DNA from 2 places in the Trinickia violacea genome. Region 2 is predicted to be linked to the other one. Evidence: riboswitches for the same ligand, from Rfam matches in the RefSeq annotation. Region 2 holds a riboswitch; the other holds the start of a gene.
The links. Region 2 has a riboswitch for thiamine pyrophosphate ahead of thiC (phosphomethylpyrimidine synthase ThiC). Riboswitches for the same ligand answer to the same signal wherever they lie in the genome.
Positions count from the first base shown of each region.

Region 1: linked by a shared signal. The riboswitch ahead of FAZ95_RS19875 (FAD-dependent oxidoreductase) and the one ahead of thiC (phosphomethylpyrimidine synthase ThiC) in region 2 are both predicted to bind thiamine pyrophosphate.

Region 1 covers NZ_CP040077.1:4,334,947-4,345,569, reverse strand. The annotation lists gene FAZ95_RS19885 (SDR family NAD(P)-dependent oxidoreductase) at 1-15, opposite strand, end outside; gene FAZ95_RS19880 (ABC transporter ATP-binding protein/permease) at 12-1,772, opposite strand; TPP riboswitch at 2,161-2,278, shown strand; gene FAZ95_RS19875 (FAD-dependent oxidoreductase) at 2,407-3,612, shown strand; gene thiS (sulfur carrier protein ThiS) at 3,636-3,833, shown strand; gene FAZ95_RS19865 (thiazole synthase) at 3,956-4,771, shown strand; gene thiE (thiamine phosphate synthase) at 4,768-5,880, shown strand; gene FAZ95_RS19855 (ABC transporter ATP-binding protein) at 5,985-6,809, shown strand; gene mlaE (lipid asymmetry maintenance ABC transporter permease subunit MlaE) at 6,806-7,573, shown strand; gene mlaD (outer membrane lipid asymmetry maintenance protein MlaD) at 7,651-8,184, shown strand; gene FAZ95_RS19840 (MlaA family lipoprotein) at 8,210-9,175, shown strand; gene FAZ95_RS19835 (MlaC/ttg2D family ABC transporter substrate-binding protein) at 9,320-9,949, shown strand; gene FAZ95_RS19830 (STAS domain-containing protein) at 9,958-10,260, shown strand; gene FAZ95_RS19825 (ABC transporter ATP-binding protein) at 10,433-10,623, shown strand, end outside.
Region 2 covers NZ_CP040077.1:1,816,732-1,827,354, forward strand. The annotation lists gene FAZ95_RS08205 (DMT family transporter) at 1-445, opposite strand, end outside; gene FAZ95_RS08210 (L-lactate permease) at 729-2,330, opposite strand; gene FAZ95_RS39245 (hypothetical protein) at 2,542-3,036, opposite strand; gene thiC (phosphomethylpyrimidine synthase ThiC) at 3,228-5,159, opposite strand; TPP riboswitch at 5,231-5,358, opposite strand; gene FAZ95_RS08225 (hypothetical protein) at 5,578-6,009, shown strand; gene FAZ95_RS08230 (DUF1223 domain-containing protein) at 6,222-7,106, shown strand; gene FAZ95_RS08235 (cytochrome b/b6 domain-containing protein) at 7,131-7,772, shown strand; gene FAZ95_RS08240 (molybdopterin-dependent oxidoreductase) at 7,802-8,602, shown strand; gene FAZ95_RS08245 (Lrp/AsnC family transcriptional regulator) at 8,733-9,209, opposite strand; gene FAZ95_RS08250 (porin) at 9,469-10,527, shown strand; gene FAZ95_RS08255 (amino acid permease) at 10,620-10,623, shown strand, end outside.

The sequences.
Region 1 (10,623 bases), 2.3 Mb from region 2:
TCCGGGCGCGTTCATGCGACGGCGCGCTCGGCTGAGCGCTCGATCTCGAGCGTCTCATCATGGAATGCCGCGAGCGATTCGCGATGCGCGATGCTCACGATCGCCGCCTTCGGCAGCCGCTCGTTGAAGAGGTGATAGAGGCGCGCTTCGTTTTCGGCATCGAGCGCGCTCGTCGCTTCGTCGAGGAACAGGTAGTCGGGCTTGTGGAGCAGCACGCGCGCGCCCGCGAGACGCTGCTGCTCGCCTGGCGAGAGCACGCGCTGCCAGTGCGCCGACTCGCCGAGGCGATCGACGTAATCGTCGAGGCGGCACACGCGTAGCGCCTCGCGGCACTCGTCATCGGTGAAGGTATCGGCTGGCGACGGATACGCGAGCGCCGCCTTCAACGTGCCGATCGGCAGATAGCTCTGCTGCGGGATGAACATCATGCGCGCGTCGACGGGCGCGTCGATCGCCCCGTCGCCGAACGGCCAGAGGCCCGCGAGGGCTCGCATCAGCGTGCTCTTGCCCGCGCCCGACGGTCCGCGCACGAGCCAGCGCGAGCCCGGCTTGATCGCGACGCTGCCGATCGTCGTGAGCTCGGTGCCGTTGGGCAGCGCGAGCTTCAGGCCGTCGGTGGTGAGCGCGTTCGAATCGACGTAGTGCAGGTTGATGCCGCCGTGCTCGGTGGCGGGCAGGATCGATTCCTTCAGGTGCGTCGCGCCCATCACGCGCTTGAATTCGCGCAGACGGTTCGCGGTGGCGCGCCACTCGACCAAAGTCGAGTAACTGTTGATGAACCAGGAGAACGAATCGCTGACGGTGCCGAAGGCATTCTGGATCTGCATCAGCACGCCGAACGTGAACGCGCCGGCGAAATAGCGGGGCGCCGCCACGACGATCGGAAAGATGATGGCGATCTGGCCGTAGAAGCTCAGCACGAAGCTCAGGCGCTTGGTGTACTTCATCACGCGCCACCAGTTATCGCGAATGCGCTGGAAGACATTGCCCGCGACGGCTCGCTCGGTCGCTTCGCCATCGTAAAAGGCAATCTGCTCGGCGTTTTCGCGCACCCGAATCAGGCCGAAGCGGAAATCCGCCTCAACCTTCTGTTGCTGATACGTGATCGAGACGAGCGGGTGGCCGAGCTTGTAGATGACGTACGAACCGCCCAGCGCATAGAGCGCGGCAACCCAGACCATGTAGCCGGGAATGACGATCGGCATGCCGCCGAGCGTGACGGTCAGCGCGCCTGCGAGTCCCCAGAGGATGGTCACGAACGAGATGAGTGTCACGACCGTCGACAGCAAATCGAGCGACAGCGCCAGCGTGCTGGTCGCAAACGACTGAAGGTCGTCGCTGATACGTTGGTCGGGGTTGTCGGCAAGGCGGTCACGCTCGATCCGGTAGAACGCGGCATCGCCGAGCCATTCTTCGAGGAAGCGCTGCGTGAGCCACTGGCGCCAGCGGAACCCGAGCATCTGGCGCAGGTACCGGCCGTACACGAACAGGATGATCAACGCGAACACGATGACCGTGAAGACGATCATCAGGTGCGGGAACTCGTGGACGTTCTTGGCCTGCAAGGCGTTGTAGAACTCGCCGTTCCAGGTGTTGAACTTCACGTTCAGCCAGACGCTGGTGAGGTTGATCGCGATGATCGTGATCAACAATCCCCACGCGATCTTCCATTCTTCGGACACCCAATAGGGCTTGATCAGGCTCCACGCGGAGATCTTGTCTGAATCTCGCGGCACGCCGCTTGGCGAGGACTTGGAAAGGGTTGGGTTCATGAGCTTCCCGATGTAGTGCCGGCTCACGGCAATGGCGACGCGTGCCGCACGAAGGCGGCACGAAACGCCTGATTTTTGCGTGAGCCTCTTAAAAGAGTCTTAACGGTCCTGGCGAGCGGGTCCGGCTGGGTGGACAGACGCAAGGCTTGACCGTGCCGGGCTCGAGTGCGCGCCGGTTACGCGTCCGATGCACGCGTCTGTGCTCACGGCATTGTGCCAGACAGTCGCGCCTGTCTTAATAACGTTCGCGGACTATCGTTACAGGGTGTTCCGGCCGCTTTGGGGGAGGGTAAGAAATTGGGGCAAGTTATCTCATTTTGTTGACCTGGCCCCGGGGTACGGGACATTCCCGTTTGCGGCGGTTTCGCCTTTTATGGTCTAATGGCCGTCGACGAAACAGGGGTGCTTTGCATGCGGGCGGCACGGTAATACCGCGGTAAGGCTGAGAGAGACCCTTTGCACCCGATCCGGGTAATACCGGCGCGGGAAGTTTCCGGAAGCCCCCTTGGCTTCCATTGGATTTCGATTCCCGCCGGGCTGCGTCCACCCTATGTGGGCCTAACGTCCGGCCGGCCTTACCCGCCGGTTTCGTCCTTGGGTACGTGCGTTTTGCCGTACAGAAAGGATCGATCCGATGAGCGTTCAATCTTCAGTTGTTTCCTCGAAAGCCGTTTCAAGCCGCCCGGATTTCGCCGTGCTCGGCGGCGGGCTGTGCGGTCGTTTGCTGGCTTGGCGGCTCGCGGGCGAAGGTCATAGCGTGGCGCTTTATGAGCGTGGCGATGCGGCGGGCTCAGGCGCGGCTGCCTGGGTCGCGGCGGCCATGCTCGCGCCGCTCGCCGAAGCGGCGAGCGCCGAGCTGCTGATCACCGAGCTTGGCGCCGAGTCGCTCGACGCGTGGCCCAAGCTGCTCGCTCAATTGCCTGAACCGGTCTACTTCCAGCGCAACGGTACGCTCGTCGTCTGGCATCACTCCGACCGCGCCGAGGCGTCTCTGTTCGAGCGGCGCGTGCGCGCGAATGCGCCGGCGCCGCTGTTCGACGGCGGGTTTTTGACGCTTTCCGGCGCGCAGGTCGACGAGGCCGAGCCGGCGCTCGGCGGACGCTTTCACCAAGGATTGCTGCTGCCGCGCGAAGGGCAGCTCGACAATCGCCAAGTGCTTTCCGCGCTGGCCGCAGGTCTTTCCGAGCGCGGCGTGGCGACGCACTGGAATACGAGCGTCGACGAGCGCGCGTTGCCGGACGCGCGCATCACGATCGATTGCCGCGGACTCGGCGCGAAGCCGGTGCTGCCCGCATTGCGCGGCATTCGCGGCGAAGTGGCGCGCATCCACGCGCCCGGCATCGGGCTCTCGCGGCCGGTGCGGTTGCTGCACCCGCGCTATCCGCTCTACATCGCGCCGAAGCAGAACGACATCTACGTGATCGGCGCGACCGAGATCGAAGGCGAAGACATGTCGCCCGTCAGCGTGCGCTCGGCGCTCGAGTTGCTGAGCGCGGCGTTTTCGGTGCACCCCGGCTTCGGCGAAGCTCGCATCCTCGAATTGAATTCGCAGTGCCGTCCGACGCTGCCGGACCATCGTCCGGCGATCACGTGGGATGGCGCGACGACGCTATCGGTGAACGGCCTCTACCGGCACGGCTACATGATCGTGCCCGAAGTCAGTGCATGCGCGGCGCGGCTCGCGGGTGCGCTGCTCGAAGCGCGCATCGCCGATGCCGACGCGTTCGCCGAATGGCGCGCCAACGATCGCTGGGCGCCGATGCTGCACCAGCGGAGCGTTGCCGGTCCCTTTGGGGGATCGAACGCGTCCGAGCGGACGATGCCGCGCGCCGAAGCCTGAACCCGACTCAGATTCAGAAAGCCATGGATATCCAGATCAATCAAAAGCTGCTGTCGCTGCCGGAAGGCGCGAGCATCGCCGACGCGCTCGCCGCGTTCGGCGCGCGCCCGCCGTTCGCGGTCGCGCTCAACGGCGACTTCGTCGCGCGCGCGCAGCATGCGGCGCGCGCGTTGCAGGCGGGCGACAAGCTCGACGTCGTCCAACCCGTTGCCGGCGGCTGACGCGGCCGGATAACAACGACCATTCGACCATTCGCTCTTACTGTTGCCTCATTGGTTCGAGCGGCTGCGCAATCGACGCCTCGATCGACCGCAGTCCGCCGCCTGAGCCCAAGGATTCTCCGATGACTTCCAACCTCGCCGCCGATTCGCTGACGCTGTACGGCGAAACTTTCGCGAGCCGCGTGCTGCTCGGCACGTCGCGCTATCCGTCGCTGCAGTCGCTGTCCGATTCGATCGCGGCCGCGAAGCCCGGCATGGTCACGGTGGCGCTGCGCCGCCAGATGAACGCCGATACTGCCGAAGCCGGCTTCTTTGATTTGCTCAAGCGCCACGGCGTGCCGCTCCTGCCGAACACGGCTGGCTGCCAGAGCGTCGCCGAAGCGGTGACGACGGCGCAGATGGCGCGCGAAGTCTTCGAAACCGATTGGATCAAGCTCGAGCTGATCGGCGACGACTACACGCTGCAGCCCGATCCGATCGGCTTGGTCGAAGCGGCGGCGAAGCTCGTCAAGGACGGCTTCAAGGTGCTGCCGTATTGCACGGAGGATCTCGTGATCGGCCGGCGTCTGCTCGACGCGGGCTGCGAGGCGCTGATGCCGTGGGGCGCGCCGATCGGAACGGGCAAGGGCGTCGTCAATCCGTATGGGCTGCGCGTGCTGCGCGAGCGTCTGCCGGACGTGCCGCTGATCGTCGACGCCGGGCTTGGCGTGCCCTCGCATGCGTGCCAGGTGATGGAGTGGGGTTTCGATGGCGTGCTGCTGAACACGGCCGTGTCGCAGGCGACGCATCCGCCCGTGATGGCGCGTGCGTTCGCGCAGGCCGCCGAGGCAGGGCGCAGCGCTTATCTGGCCGGTCCGATGGCCGAGCGCGACAGCGCGCAGGCGAGCACGCCGGTGGTCGGCATGCCGTTCTGGCATCACGCGGGGGGCTCGGCATGAGGACCTTATCGTTTCCCGATCGCGAAATCTTCTGGCCGCCCGCTGACGAATTGACCGAAGCCGCGGAGCGCATCCGCGCGCGGCTCGGCGATTGGCCGGCCGCGAACGCGCCGTGGCGCATTTGCCTGATCGCCCCGGATGAACCGCGCGCCGGCGATCTCATCGTTTTCACCGAACAGAAGGCAGGCGCTCCTGGTCACACCGGCAGCCTCGACCACTGGCTCGCGAACGGCGCGGGCGTGATCGAGGCGGCTTCCGGCGACGTGACGCTGCGTCTCGGCGAGGTCCGTTACGCGCTGGAAAGCGCGGGCCCGCTCGCCGAGGATTGGCTCGCCGCGCTCGCGGGCTTCCTCGACTGCGGCTTTGAAGCGCACGACGCGCTCGTGCTCGCACTAGCGTGGCGCGACGGCGACGAAACGCGCGCCGACGACGCCTGGCCGGTCGATCTGTCCCGCTTTCCGCGCGTCGCCGGCTTGCCGGCGGCGCCGACGCCCGCGTTCCCGCGTTGTCCCGAGCGGCTCGGCCTCTATCCGGTGCTGCCGAGTGCCGATTGGGTCGAGCGCGTGCTGGACTACGGCGTGAAGACCACCCAATTGCGTTTGAAGCGCGCCGAGCCCGACGTCCTGGCTGCCGAAATCTCACGCTGCGTGACGGCGGGCCGCGAGCACGACGCCCAGGTTTTCATCAACGATCACTGGCGCGAAGCGGTCGCGGCGGGCGCTTACGGCGTGCATCTCGGCCAGGAGGACGTCCATACGGCCGATCTCCAGGCGATCGCGGCAGCCGGCCTGCGCCTCGGCCTGTCGACGCACGGTTATTACGAGATGCTGACCGCGCTTCACTTCAAGCCGAGCTACATCGCGCTCGGCGCGGTCTTCCCGACCACCACGAAAGTGATGCCGACCGCCCCGCAGGGCTTGGCGAGGCTCGCCCGCTACGTGCGCTTGCTCGAGGGCGTCGTGCCGCTCGTGGCGATCGGCGGCATCGACGGCGCCGTGCTGGCCGACGTGCTCGCGACGGGCGTCGCCAGCGCGGCGGTCGTGCGCGCCGTGACCGAGGCTGCGGACCCCGCCGCGGCGGTCGTTGCGTTGCAGCAAAAATTCGCGTAATAATCGATTGTCATGATCGCAGTTAAAAGGTAGGGGGCGCACGGCGACAACATTTGCGTGAAGGCCCTATAATTCGCCTTCCGCGTAAAAGGACTGTCAGCTACGTGCCTTCTCCTTCCGAGACCCTTCTCGAGCTTCGCAACGTCGATTTCGGCTACAACGACGGCCGGCTCGTCCTGTCGAACCTGAACATGCGCTTCCCGCGCGGTCAGGTCGTGGCGGTCATGGGCGGCTCCGGCTGCGGCAAGACCACGGTGCTGCGGCTGATCGGCGGCCTCGTGCGTGCGCGCCGCGGCGACGTGCTGTTCCAGGGCCAGAACGTCGGCAAGCAGACCCGCGAGGGCCTCTACGCGCTGCGCCGCAAGATGGGCATGCTGTTCCAGTTCGGCGCGCTTTTCACCGATATGTCGGTGTTCGAGAATGTCGCCTTCGCGCTGCGCGAGCACACCGATCTCCCCGAAGAGCTGATCCGCGACCTGGTGTTGATGAAGCTCAACGCCGTCGGCCTGCGCGGCGCGCGCGATCTCGCGCCGTCGGAGATTTCGGGCGGCATGGCGCGGCGCGTGGCGCTCGCTCGCGCGATCGCGCTCGACCCCGAGCTGATGATGTACGACGAGCCGTTTGCCGGCCTCGACCCCATTTCGCTCGGCATCACCGCGAACCTGATCCGCACGCTGAACCAGGCGCTCGGCGCGACGTCGATCCTCGTCACGCACGACGTGCCGGAATCGTTCGCGATCGCCGATTACGTCTACTTCCTCGCGAACGGCGCCGTGCTCGCGGAGGGCACGCCCGCGCAGCTGCGCGAATCGACCGACCCGACGGTGCGCCAGTTCATCGACGCCGCCCCCGACGGCCCGTTCAAGTTCCATTACCCCACTCAAACGTCGCTGGCGGCGGATTTCGGCGTCGGCGGAGGGCAGGCATGATCAGCGCAATCGGACGCTCGGTGATCGGCGGCGTGGAGAAGGCCGGCTACGCGGCGCGCATGTTCCTGCGGCTCGTGCTCGAATTCTTCCCGCTTCTGCGCCGGCCGCGTCTTGTCACAAAGCAGATCCACTTCGTCGGTAACTATTCGCTCGTGATCATTGCGGTCTCGGGACTGTTCGTCGGCTTCGTGCTCGGCTTGCAGGGGTACTACACGCTGAACCGCTACGGGTCCGAGCAGGCGCTTGGCCTGCTGGTCGCGCTGTCGCTCGTGCGCGAGCTCGGGCCGGTTGTCACGGCGCTCCTGTTCGCGGGCCGGGCGGGCACCTCGCTCACCGCCGAAATCGGCTTGATGAAGGCGGGCGAGCAGCTGACGGCGCTCGAAATGATGGCCGTCGATCCGCTCAAGACCGTGATCGCGCCGCGCATGTGGGCGGGCATCATCTCGATGCCGATCCTCGCCGCGATTTTCAGCGCAGTCGGCATCTTCGGCGGCTACGTGGTCGGCGTGATCATGATCGGCGTCGATTCCGGCTCGTTCTGGTCGCAGATGCAGGGCGGGGTGGACGTGTGGCGCGACGTTGGCAACGGCGTCATCAAGAGTGTCGTATTCGGTTTCGCGGTGACGTTTGTTGCGCTCTTCCAGGGCTACGAAGCCAAGCCGACGCCGGAAGGCGTCTCGCGCGCGACGACCAAGACGGTCGTCTTCGCGTCGCTGGCCGTGCTCGGTCTCGATTTCTTGCTGACAGCGCTGATGTTCAGCTAAGCCGGTGCTCGAGCAGAGGCGAACGGCGTGCAGCAGCGCCGCACCTGCTCGATCCCGCAGCCATGGTTTCTAATGGGATGACGATGAAAAAGTATGCTCTCGACTTCTGGGTCGGCTTGTTCGTGGTGCTGGGCTTTATCGCGCTGCTGTTTCTCGCGCTGAAGGCCGGCAACATGAGCTCGCTGTCGTTCCAGCCCACTTATCCGGTCAAGCTCAAGTTCGACAACATCGGCGGACTCAAGGTGCGTGCGCCGGTGAAGAGCGCGGGCGTGGTGGTCGGCCGGGTCGCTTCGATCAGCTTCGATACGAACACGTACCAAGCGCTCGTCACGATCGACCTCGACAAGCAATACGAATTCCCGAAGGACACGTCCGCGAAGATTCTCACGGCGGGCCTGCTCGGCGAGCAATACATCGGCCTCGATCCGGGCGGCGACTCCGACATGCTGAAGGCCGGCGACACGATTTCGATGACGCAATCGGCGATCGTGCTCGAAAACCTCATCGGACAGTTTTTGTACAGCAAGGCAGCGGATTCGGGCGCGTCGAAAGCGCCGGCGTCGTCCGCGCCCGCTGCAGCACCGGCCCCGGCATCGGGCGCCGGGGGCTGAGAGAGCCAGTTTAGGAGAACAAGAAATGCAAACCACATGCATCAGAAATGCGGCGCTTACGCTCGCGGTGGCGGCCCTGGCCGGCTGCGCGACCGTGCAGACGCCGACTAAGGGTGATCCATTCGAGGGCTTCAACCGGACGGTGTTCAAGTTCAACGATACCGTCGACACCTATGCGCTCAAGCCGGCCGCGCAGGGCTACGCCTGGGCCGTGCCGCAACCGGTGCGCACGAGCGTCACGAACTTCTTCTCGAATATCGGTGACGTCTACATCGCGGCTAACAATCTGGTGCAATTGAAGATCGCCGACGGCGTCGGCGACATCATGCGCGTCGTCATCAACACCGTGTTCGGCGTGGGCGGCCTGTTCGACGTCGCGACGCTCGCGAAGCTGCCGAAGCACACGTCGGACATGGGCGTCACGCTCGGTCACTATGGCGTGCCGCCGGGGCCGTACCTCGTGCTGCCGCTGTTCGGCCCGAGCACTGCGCGCGACGCGGTCGGGCTGGTCGGGGACTACTTCGGCAATCCGTTGACGTACGTCGAGCCGTCGTCGGTCAGCTGGTCGCTGTGGGGCGTGAACCTGATCAACACCCGCGCCAACCTGCTGCAGACCGGCGACGTGCTGAGCGGCGCCGCGCTGGACAAATACTCGTTCATCCGCAATGCGTATTTGCAGCGCCGCCAGTACCTGATCTCGGACGGCAACGCCAATGCGGCCTTGCCGAACTACGACCAGTCGCTGCCGAATTACGGCGCGGAAGGCGCCGCGGCGGAAGCCCCGGCTTCGGGGGCCGCCGCCGCACAGGCCGCGTCGAGCGCCGGGGCGGCAGCCGCGGCGCCGGCGGAGGCCGCATCGGCCGCTTCGGGTGTCGAGGCGACCCCGCCGGCAACGCTCGGCGGCCCGAACGGGGGCGCTCCGCAAGTGCCGGCGCAACAGTTCGTGCCGCCGTCGCAGGGCGTGCCGTCGCTGCACCTGCACTTGCCGTAACCGTAAGCAACCCCGGCGCGAGACGCGGATAATGTCGCGGTAACAGTTCGAGACAATATTTGCCGTTTCGCGCTAGGCAACCGGCCGAACTCGCGTAATGCTGAGGGCTCCAAGGCTAGCGCTCTTATTCATCCAAGGTAGACGATGAAAAAATTCTTCCTGATTTCCCTGTTTGCTACGTTCTTTTCGTTTGGAAACGCCGCGTTTGCGCAAACGGTCGATACCAGCTCGCCTGACGGCATGGTCAAGACCGTCACGCAGCAAGTCCTCGACCAGATCAAGTCTGACCCGACCATCAAGAGCGGCGACATCAATCGCGTCACGCAGTTGGTGAACGAAAAGATCCTGCCGTACATCGATTTCCGCCGCACGACGATGCTCGCCACGAGCCGTGCATGGCGCACTGCCACGCCGCAGCAGCAAGACCAGCTGGTCGAGCAATTCAAGATGCTGCTGATCCGCACCTATGCCGGCGCGCTCGCGCAAGTGCGCGACCAGCAGATCCAATACAAGCCGTTCCGCATGAACCCGGACGACACCGATGTCGTCGTGCGTTCGGTCGTGATGAACAACGGCCAGCCGGTCGAGCTCGACTATCGCCTGTACAAGACGCCGCAAGGCTGGCGCGTCTATGACCTGAACGTGCTCGGCGCTTGGCTGATCCAGACGTATCAGCAGCAGTTCAACGAGAAAATCCAGCAAAGCGGCGTCGACGGCCTGATCCAGTTCCTCACGCAGCGCAACCAGCAACTTGCCGCCGGCAAGGCGTCGTGAGTCCTTCAATGAACCGCTTCAGCACCGGCAGCACCTTGACCCACGCGAGCGCGAAGGCCGCGCTCGCCGCTGGGCTCAAGGAGATCGGCGGCGGCGCGACCGGCGTCGATTGCGCATCGCTCTCGCAATTCGATTCCTCCGCGCTTGCCGTGCTGCTCGCATGGCAGCGCGCCGCGCAGGCGCGCGGCGCGGCACTCGATATCGTCAATCTCCCCGCGGGTCTTGCGAGTCTCGCGCAAGCCTATGGTGTCGACGCGCTGCTGTCGGCCCGACATCGACCCTCACTCGACACCGTCTCGGCGCCGCTTTGAAGCGCGCGGGCCTGCTGGCACGCCGCTCCACACTCCCGGCGCGACAAGTCGGCTTCAGCCGAGTTGTCCTATAATCAAACGTTTTTTGGGGCATCCAACCGGCCCCAATTCCGTTCCCGCTTTCACCTGAATCGCACCTGATAGGCGCCGCCGACCCAGGCCGCGTACACCCATGTCAGCCATAGAAATCCGTAACGTCAAGAAGCGCTACAAGGATCTGCAAGCGCTCAAGGGCGTCAGCCTGTCGGTCGAGGAAGGCGAATTTTTTGGCCTGCTCGGGCCGAACGGCGCGGGCAAAACAACGCTCATCAGCATACTCGCGGGGCTCGCGCGTGCCGACGAAGGCAGCGTCGCGGTGCGCGG
Region 2 (10,623 bases):
CGTGCGGCGCTGCAATCTGATCCCACACGAGCGTCAGCACGCCGGCGAAGCCGATCGCAAGACCTAGCGCACGCGGCGCGTTCAAGCGGTCCTTCAGCCAGACGAAGGCGACGAGCGCGCCCCAGAGCGGCGTCGTCGCATTGATGACGGACGTCACGCCCGCCGACAGCGTCAATTCGGCAAACGCGAACAGGCAAAACGGTGCGCCCGAATTGAGCACGCCGAGGATCACGAGCGGCACGGCGCGCTGTTTCAAGACGCTCAACGCTTCGCGCGGCGGCTTGCGCGCGAACAGCAAGCCGAGCAGGAAGATCGCGCCGATCGCGACACGCAGCGCCATCAGCGGCGCCACGCCGAACTCGGTCACGCCGACGCGGATAAAGAGAAATGACGCGCCCCACAGTGCGGCGAGCACCATGAGCTGGACAACGTTTTGGACTTTCATCGAGGAGGCGTATTGAAGCGATCGGGACAGGATGCGCACGCATCTTATCACCGGCTCGCCGCCGATATTTCACGCTGCGATGAAACAGCAAGAAACGGCAAAAAGCGGGCCAATTTCGCTACGAATGGGCTTGCAAAAAAACGCGCAGCCGATTGCGTGAAACGGCCGTGCCAGAAGGGTTTGCGACGGGTTGACGAGGAAGAGGGGGCCGGTCTGCGCAGTGAGTCTCGGTGAAGGGAGAATGTAGCGCAAACCGACGTGGAACGACCCGGATATTGCCGCGTCAGTGCGGCGGAATCATCCCGGTCAACACGTTCTGCTGCAGCCACACGAGGATGCCGAGCACCACCGTCAGCAGGATCGAGTGCTTGAATGTCTTCGCGAATACGAGACCTTCCTTGCCTTTGAGCTCGGTGGTCGCGACGCCGGTCGAAATGTTCTGCGGCGAGATCATCTTGCCCATCACGCCGCCCGACGAGTTCGTCGCCGCCATCAGCACCGGGTTCAGGTTCGCCTGATGCGCGGCCACCACCTGCAGATTGCCGAACAGCGCGTTGCCCGACGTATCGCTGCCCGACAGGAACACGGCGACCCATCCGAGGAACGCCGATACGAGCGGGAAGAACGCGCCGACCGAGGCCACGCCGAGACCGAGTGTGTAGTTCAGCCCCGAGTAGTTCATCAGATAGGCAAGGCCGACGATCGTCGCCACGGTGACAATGGCGATGCGCGTTTGCACCCAGGTATCGACGATCGCGTTGAAGAACTCGCGAACCGGGAGCCTGACGATGAATGCGGTGATGATCGACGCGACGAGAATCGCGGTGCCGGTCGCAAGCGGCTGGAAGTCCCAGATGGCGCCGTAGGGCGTGTTGTACAGGGTGATGTAGACCGCTTTATCGAGGCCGGGCCACGGCACCTTGATGTCGCCGATCGCAAAGATCTTCGCGATGGTCCAAACGATGACGACCGCCGAGACGACCAGCCAAGGAATCCACCCCTGCCAGCCGCCGACCTTGCCACGCACTTCGCCCACGCGATCGACATTCACTGCGAACTGCGCGTCGGCGGCCGGTTTCCAGACGCGCAAGAAGCCGATCGTGAGGATCAGCGACACGAGCGAGGACAGCACATCGGTCAGGCTGTAGTTGATGTAGTTGGACGTGACGAACTGCGTGAGCGCGAAGCTCGCGCCCGACACTAGCAGCACCGGCCAGATTCGCAGCATGTTACGAACGCCCGCGTACACGGCAATCACGTAGAACGGCAGCAGCAGCGCGAAGAACGGCAGTTGCCGGCCGACCATCTTGCCGAGCGAGTCGACGGGCAGGTGGGTGACCGCGCCGAGCACGGTGATCGGCACGCCGAGCGCGCCGAACGCGACCGGCGCGGTGTTGAAGATCAGCGTGAAGGTCAGCGCCTCGAGCGTTGGGAAGCCGAGCAGGATCAAGAGCGAACTCGTGATCGCAATCGGCGTGCCGAATCCGGAAATGCCTTCGAGCAGCGCGCCGAACGAAAAACCGATGACGACGAGCACGATGCGCCGGTCGTTCGGCAGGTTGTCGATCATCCACATGCGGAACGCCGCGAAGCGGCCGGAGCGCTGCGCGATGTTGTAGAGCACGATCGCGTTGAAGACGATCCACATCACCGGCCAGACCGCGAACACCGCGCCCGCGACGACCGAGTTGATCGCGAGGCCGACCGGAAACTGCCAGCCGGCGATCGCGATGACGAACCCCACGACGAGGCCCGCGAGCGATGCCTGCCATGCGGGCCGCCGGGCCCAGCCGAGCAGGACCAGTACGACGACGATGGGGAGGATCGCTACGATGAACGATGGCAATAGGGCATTGCCGATCGGGGTGAGCAATTGATGGAACATCTCGGCTCCTTCGTTGTTGTTCGATGCCGGTTGTGTGCCGCTGAACAGGTTTTTGGCCTGTTGGTCTCTTGGTCTTTTACCGCGCTTCCAAGCATAGAAGGCGAAGCGGCTCAGTCAAGACGGGTAAGTACGGCCTTAATGAATGCGCGGGGGAGGGATCGACGGGTGCTGGAGCGGGCCCGGTCAGCCGGCTGGACGGACGCTGCGAAGCTCAGTGGCCGTGCCACCCGCCGCCGCCATGCCAGCCGCCGCCGCCGCCATGCCAGTAGCCGCCGCCGTGCCAGCCGCCCCAGCAACAGCCGTGGCCGCCCCACCAGCCGCCGACGCCGATCGAGATGGACGGTCCTCCCCAATACGGGTAGCCGTAGTAGGCGGGGTAGGCCGGGTACGCCGGATAGTACGCGGGGTACGCCGGATAGTACGCGGGGGCTGCGTAGTAGTAGCTGCTTGGAACATCCGCGACGGCGTACTGCGCGGGCGGTGCCTCCGCATAGGCGGAGGCCGGCGGAGGAGGCGGCTGGTTCGGCGGCGGAGGATGGGCTGCGGCGCTCGGCGGGGGCGCGACCGGCACCGCTTGCTGCGTTGCGGCAGCGGGCACGGTCGGATAGTAGTAGCCGCCGTATGGATCGTATCCGTAGGGTCCGTAGTAGCATCCGGCCAGCGACACGGCGCCGGCAAGTGCCGTCGCGGCTAATTTGACACTCATGACACGCGCTTCCTTGAATCGAAACGTCCCGCTGACCTGGCGCGAGGCGGACGTCGTGCGAGCACTGTACGCCAATGCCGCAGCGGCGGCACGGCGTGCCGGTTACGGATCGTTTCAAGCGTGCGTGCATAAGCAGCAAAAAGCCCGCACGAGGCGGGCTTGTTGTCTCAGCTCGGTTCAAGCGGCAGCGTTCACTGCTTCTGATAGATCTCCGAGCCGCTCTTGACGAACTCGACGGCTTTCACTTCCATGCCTTTCTTGAGCGCCACGTCCTCCGTGATGCCCTGGGCAGCCGCGAACTCGCGCACGTCCTGAGTGATCTTCATCGAGCAGAAGTGCGGGCCGCACATCGAGCAGAAGTGCGCGACCTTCGCCGAATCCTTCGGCAGCGTTTCGTCGTGGAATTCGCGCGCCTTGTCCGGATCGAGGCCGAGGTTGAACTGGTCTTCCCAGCGGAACTCGAAGCGCGCTTTCGACAGCGCGTTGTCGCGCACTTGCGCGCCAGGATGGCCTTTCGCCAAGTCCGCCGCGTGGGCCGCGAGCTTGTACGTGATGATGCCTTCCTTCACGTCGTCCTTGTTCGGCAGGCCGAGGTGCTCCTTCGGCGTCACGTAGCAAAGCATCGCGGTGCCGAACCAGCCGATCATCGCCGCGCCGATGCCCGACGTGATGTGGTCGTAGCCCGGGGCGATATCGGTGGTGAGCGGCCCGAGCGTGTAGAACGGCGCCTCGTCGCACCAGTCGAGCTGCCGATCCATGTTCTCTTTGATGAGCTGCATCGGCACGTGGCCCGGGCCTTCGATCATCACCTGCACGTCGTGCTTCCATGCGATCTGCGTGAGCTCGCCGAGCGTCTTCAATTCGCCGAGCTGGGCTTCGTCGTTGGCGTCGTAGATCGAGCCGGGACGCAGGCCGTCGCCGAGCGAGAAGCTCACGTCGTAGGCCTTCATGATTTCGCAGATGTCTTCGAAGTGCTCGTAGAGGAAGCTTTCTTTGTGATGCGCGAGGCACCACTTCGCCATGATCGAGCCGCCGCGCGAGACGATGCCGGTCATGCGGTTCGCCGTCAGCGGCACATAGCGCAACAGCACGCCCGCGTGGATCGTGAAGTAGTCGACGCCTTGCTCGGCCTGTTCGATCAGCGTGTCGCGGAAGATTTCCCAGGTCAGGTCTTCGGCCTTGCCGTTGACCTTTTCCAATGCTTGATAGATCGGCACCGTGCCGATCGGCACCGGGCTGTTGCGGATGATCCATTCGCGCGTTTCGTGGATGTGCTTGCCCGTCGACAGGTCCATCACCGTGTCGCCGCCCCAGCGGATCGCCCACGTCATCTTGTCGACTTCCTCGCCGATGGAGGAGGTCACCGCTGAATTGCCGATGTTCGCGTTGATCTTCACGAGGAAGTTGCGGCCGATGATCATCGGTTCGCTTTCCGGGTGATTGATGTTCGCGGGGATGATCGCGCGGCCGCGCGCCACTTCCTCGCGCACGAACTCAGGGGTGATCTCGGTGAGCGCGTTCGGGCCGAAGGCCGCGGCGCCGAACGCCTGGCCCGGGTGCTGGCGGCCCATCATCGCGGCGAGCTTCGCGCCGTTCGGGCCGCTCGCCTTGAGGCTCTCGAGGTACTCGGCGCGGCGCTGGTTCTCGCGGATCGCGATGAACTCCATTTCCGGCGTGATGATGCCGCGGCGCGCGTAATGCATTTGCGACACGTTGGCGCCCGCTTTGGCGCGGCGCGGCGTGCGGTGCAGGCCCGGAAAACGCAGTTGCGCGGTGGCCGGATCGGCCGCGCGCTCGCGTCCGTACTCGCTCGTCAGGCCCGGCAGCGTTTCCGTGTCGCTGCGCTCGTCAATCCAGTTCTCGCGCAATGCGGGAAGACCCCGGCGTACATCAATCTTATTTTTGGGATCAGAATACGGGCCAGAAGTGTCGTACACGTAGATGGGGGGATTCTTTTCCCCGCCGAAGGCAGTCGGCGTATCGGCCTGAGAGATTTCGCGCATCGGCACCTGAATGTCGGGGCGCGATCCGGTCACATAGACCTTTCGGGAGTTCGGCAACGGCTCGACGGCGGCAGCATCCACGTGCGCGTCGGCGGAAATGAATTTGGGGTTGGCGTTCATGCATATCTCCTGATGTGGGTTGCTAAGCAGGAGACGAGAGGAAGGTAGGGCAGGTTTGGCGCGGTGAACTGCGGTGAAGCCCTTACGCATCCCTGCGCTGGCATTATCCAGATCAGGTTCAAAGGGTATTTCTCACCCGCGCAACGCCATTGCTATGAACTATCAGCTCTAGCGCAACACAGGACCCCCGCGTTAGCAGCGCACAAGATACACCGGGTCGCCGCAGGTTGGCAACCGGCAATCTTGTAAGTGTGGAAGCGCGACGGTTGGATGTCTTCAGAGTTTTGATGCGGTACCGATAAACAGTTGTGAACAACCATTCAGCCGCCAAGCGGCATTCAACCGGGAGTCCATGATGCGCGTGCGTACCTTTCACCCCACGACCCTGATCGCCACGGCTTTGTGTGCGGCGGCTGCCGTGACAATGCCGATGCTGGCGGCGGCCGGCCCGACGAGCGGATCCGGCGGCACTATCACGTTTATCGGCAGCATCGTCGAGCCGGGTTTCGACATCAGCAGTGCGCCGATCGGGCCGGCCGCGAAGGGGGGCGCGCTGGAGGCGATCCGCACGAGCAACGGCGTGCAGCTGACGTTCGCGGCGCCGAATGGCGGGGTGCCGGGCGCGGACGTGTCGTTCGTCGCGAACGACGCCGCGCGCTCGACGATCGGACCCAACGTCAAGGACGATGTTGTGACGCGCTTCGTCGACCCGAAAGGGCGAGCCTTTCCGTGGCAGCCGGGCGGGAGCTATCACCTGAGCCCCGAGGGTGGGGTGCTGTCGTTGACGGTGCCGCACGGTGGTCCGCAGACCGCCGCCAAGCCGGTCACGATGGTCATGAGCTATAACTGACCGGGCGGCGATCCGAGGGCGGCCATCCGTCGGGCGGCGCTCCGCGGGGCGGCCATCCGACGGGTGCCGCACCTCGGGGCGGGCCTCCGAGGTGCGGCTGTCCGGGGGGCGCCGTCCGCGCGGTCGTCCCCTTTTTAAAAATATCGCCGGCGCTGTCATCTCTTTTGCGTGCGCTCGACTAACGTACATTTCGTAGGTCGAGGAGCAGCATCATGCACACTAGGACACGCACGACAACGATATGGCGGTGGGCGGCATGGGCGATCGCGCTGCCGCTTTCGCTCGGCGCAAACGGACTCGCTCTGGCAGGCGTCGCGTGCAGCGCGCACAGTCCCGCGCATCGCGTCGCGCTCGTCGAGCTTTACAGCAGCGAAGGATGCAGCAGTTGCCCGCCGGCCGATCGCTGGCTCAGTCAATTGCATGGCGGCAGCCCGGGCGCGGACATCGTGCCGTTGGAGTTGCACGTCGACTACTGGAACCGCCTCGGCTGGACCGATCGCTTCTCGCAGCATCGCTTCACCGAGCGGCAGGAGAATCTCGCCGCTTTTGCGGGCGGCCATCTGATCTATACGCCTGAAGTGTTTGTCGCTGGCCGCGAATTGCGCGACTGGGGCGCGTCGGACTTCGACGGGCGTCTTCGCGAACTGGCGGCTCAGCCCGCGCAAGCCGATGTGGCGATTCGCCTTGCGCCGGTTACGCCTGGCGCGGCGAGTCAGGCGGGCGGGGCGAGCGGCGCGGGTTCAGGGGCCGCGGCCGCGGTGAATCCGCAAGGGCTCGGCGTCGACGCGCAATTCACCGCGCGCTCGACTGCGCCGCGCACGCTGAACGCCTACGTCGCGGTCTATGAGAATCAGCTCAGCTCGCAGGTCGACGCGGGCGAGAACCATGGCGCGACGCTGCATCACGACCGCGTCGTGCGCGCATGGCTCGGGCCGGTGCCGCTCGTCGGCGGCGTCGCGCGGATTCGGCGCAACGTCGTGGTTGCCGCGGACGCCAGCGATACGGCGTCGCCCGGCCGCTTCGGCGTCGCCGCGTTCATCGAGGACGCGGCGACCGGCGACGTGTTGCAAGCCGCCGATCTGCCGGCTTGCCGTTAACTTCGGCCGACATGGGAGGCCACGATGTCCACATCGCATGCTCGCGCGAGACCCGCCGAGACGCTGCACCAACGGCGCGACGCGCCCGTTCATCCGGCCTGGGTCCGCATCACGCACTGGCTCAACGCGCTCGCCGCGATCACGATGATGCTTTCGGGCTGGCAGATCTACGACGCGTCGCCGATCTTCTCGAGCTTCATGTTCCCGCCCAAGTTCGCGCTCGGCGGCTGGCTCGGCGGCGCGCTGCAGTGGCACTTCGCGGCGATGTGGCTGCTCCTCTTCAACGGGATCGTTTATCTCGTGCTGAACGTCGCGAGCGGCCGTTTCTTTCGCACGTTCTTTCCGCTTTCGCCGCGCGCGGTGATCCGCGATCTCGCGAGCGCGCTGACCGGCAAGCTGTCGCACGCGGATCTGCGCCACTACAACGCGGTGCAGAAGCTCGCTTACCTGGTCGTGATCATCGACTTGATCGTGCTCGTGCTGTCCGGCCTCGCGATCTGGAAGTCGGTGCAGTTTCCGCTGTTGCGCGAACTGATGGGCGGCTACGATTCGGCGCGCGTCGTGCACTTCTTTGCGATGTGGGTGTTGTTCGCGTTTCTCGTCGTGCATCTCGTGATGGTCGCGCTCGTGCCGCGCTCGCTGATCGCGATGCTGCGCGGCCGATAACACATTAGGACGATAGGCGGAGGTCGATCATGGTGAATCCAACCGATCCCAATTTCGCAAAGGATGTGGCAGGCGTCAGCAAGCTCGACCGCCACGCGATCCTGACCGACGCGCGGCGCGAACTCGCCTTGCCGTCGCGCCGCGCGTTCGGCAAGCGGGTGCTGACGCTCGGCGGTCTTCTGATGCTGACAGGCTGCTCGCTGACCGACGACAAGTCCGTCAACGCGTTTCTGTTGAAGGTGTCGAGGATGAACGACCGCGTGCAGGCGTGGCTCTTCGATCCGAAGCAACTCGCGCCGACCTACACCGAAGCGCAGTTGACGCGGCCGTTTCCGTTCAACGCGTACTACGGCATCGACGACGTGCCCGACGTCGACGGCAGCGACTTCAAGCTGCAGGTGGGCGGTCTCGTCACCGGCAAGCGCACGTGGACGCTCGCCGAGCTGTACGCGCTGCCGCACGCGGAGCAGATCACGCGCCACATTTGCGTGGAAGGGTGGAGCGCGATCGGGCATTGGGGCGGCACGCCGTTTGCGGATTTTCTGCGGCGCGTGGGCGCGGATACGAGCGCGAAATACGTCGGCTTCAAATGCGCGGACGACTATTACGAGAGCATCGACATGCCGACCGCCCTGCATCCGCAAACCCTCCTCACCTTCCAATACGACGGGCAGACGCTGCCGCCGCAGTACGGCTTTCCGATGAAGCTGCGCATGCCGACCAAGCTCGGCTACAAGAACCCGAAACACATCATGGAGATCTTCGTGACTAATACTTACCCCGGCGGCTATTGGCCCGACCAGGGGTACAACTGGTTCGGCGGGTCCTGAAAAGCGCAGGCAGCTCAAGCGCCAAGCGCCGATGAAATCCGATCGAAAACTCGATTAGCGGCGGGGATTCCGCAAAGTGCCGTGCAAGTCGGAACGTCTCGTGCGGGCGTTTGGAAACCGTTTTGGCGATTTACGAAGGCTGGTTCGCTAGGTCCAGCACCGAGCCATCGCGCTTCAGTGTCGCTAGAACAATGTTGGAATTGATCGACATGACCCCCGTTGCACGATGCAGGCGGTTCATGACGAAATCGGAGAAGTGATCGAGACTGCGGGCCCGCACCGTCAGCACGTAGTTCGATGCGCCTGTGACGACTTGAGCGGCGATCACTTCCGGCCATTCCCGAATCGCCTTGACGAACGTGTCGTGCCAGCCGTCGACGTCTGGTCGCATCGACACGTGCACCAGTGCCTCAAACTCGACGCCAATACTCTTTGGCGCGATCACGCACCGGTAGCCCTCGATAATTCCGTGCTCCTCGAGCAGTTTCACTCGCCGCAGACAGGCGGACGGCGATAGCGCGACCGCGTTCGCGAGATCCTGATTACTGATGCGCCCGTCGCTTTCGAGCTGACGGAGGATGCGTATATCGGTGCGATCGAGGATCATATCGAAGAATCATTCAAAAGTTCGATAGCAATTCGAAGATTCTAGCACTCGATAGCGATTCGAAGCACGCTTACTGAAGCACATTTCATTTTTTCGGCGCTAGCATGCTGTCAGAGATTTAACGGGGAAGCCAACCGGTGCTGGTTTGCCGCTTATGGTGAATGTTGCGGAGGTTTTTCTATCAAGCTTTCGCATTCCTGAATTTTTGCCGATTAACAAAGAGAGAGTGAGTGGGGAGAAGTGGGTGAATCATTTTGGAATGCTGAAATTTGGGGTGGTAATTGGCGGCGCCGTCTCGGTTAGCGCGTTTGCTCAGAACGCCGTCACGTTGTATGGCATCGTCGACCAGAGCATCCGGTACACGACGAATGCCGATGCGGCGAACGGCAGCATGTGGCAGATGGCAAACGGGGCTATCACCAATAGCCGGTGGGGATTGAAGGGGTCGGAGGATCTGGGCAATGGCTTGAAAGCGATCTTCCGTCTGGAAAACGGTTTCGAGCCGCAGAACGGGGAGATGGATAGCAACCGGCTGTTCGGCCGCTATGCCTACGTTGGACTGTCCGGCGGCTTCGGCACCGTCGAAATGGGCCGGCAGACCACGGAGGGTTTCAATCTGTTCGGCGATCTCGATCCGCTGACCGTCGGAAACTACACGGCCAACATGTGGCCGTATTTCCTGACGCAGGGGTATGCGAGCAACGTCGTCAGCTACAGCAACACGATCTCCGGATTGAGCGTCGGGGCGAGCTATGGTTTCGGGGGGCAGCCGGGCAGCCTGACCGAAAACTCGTATTGGGGCGTTCGCTCCGAGTACACGCAAGGAGCGCTGACATTGGGCGGCGTGTACCAGCAAACCCGTGACATGCAGAGCCATGCCCAACAGATGTGGGGTGTGGCCGGCCGCTACGTCGTCGGACCTGCGTCGATCTTTCTCGGCTACGTCGGCGGCAAGGACGCGACGGGAGAGATCGATCGGGACTTCCTGAACGATCCGAGCCGCACGGTCACCTATGGGTCGTTCGTCGACCATCCGCGCAAGGACACCATCGGCTATACCGGCATCGTCTATAGGGTCGATCCGGCGATTACCGTTACGGGCGCGTTCTACTACGACACCATCAAGAACGTGAACGGTATCGGCGGTAACAGCGGTAAACGCTACACCGGTGTGCTCGAAGCCGAATACGCCCTGTCCAAGGGCACTCAAGTGTACGGCACGGTCGATTACAACAAGGTCTCGGGCGGCGCCGTTACCGAACTGCCGGGTAGCAGCCACCAGGCGGGCGTGGCGATGGGTATGCGTCACATTTTTTGACCGGCAACGGCGGGCTTTGTGCAGCAAGCGCGAGGCGTCGGCGGCAACACCCGATGCCCGCGTCCAATATCAAGAGTTGGAGGAGAGTTTCAATGA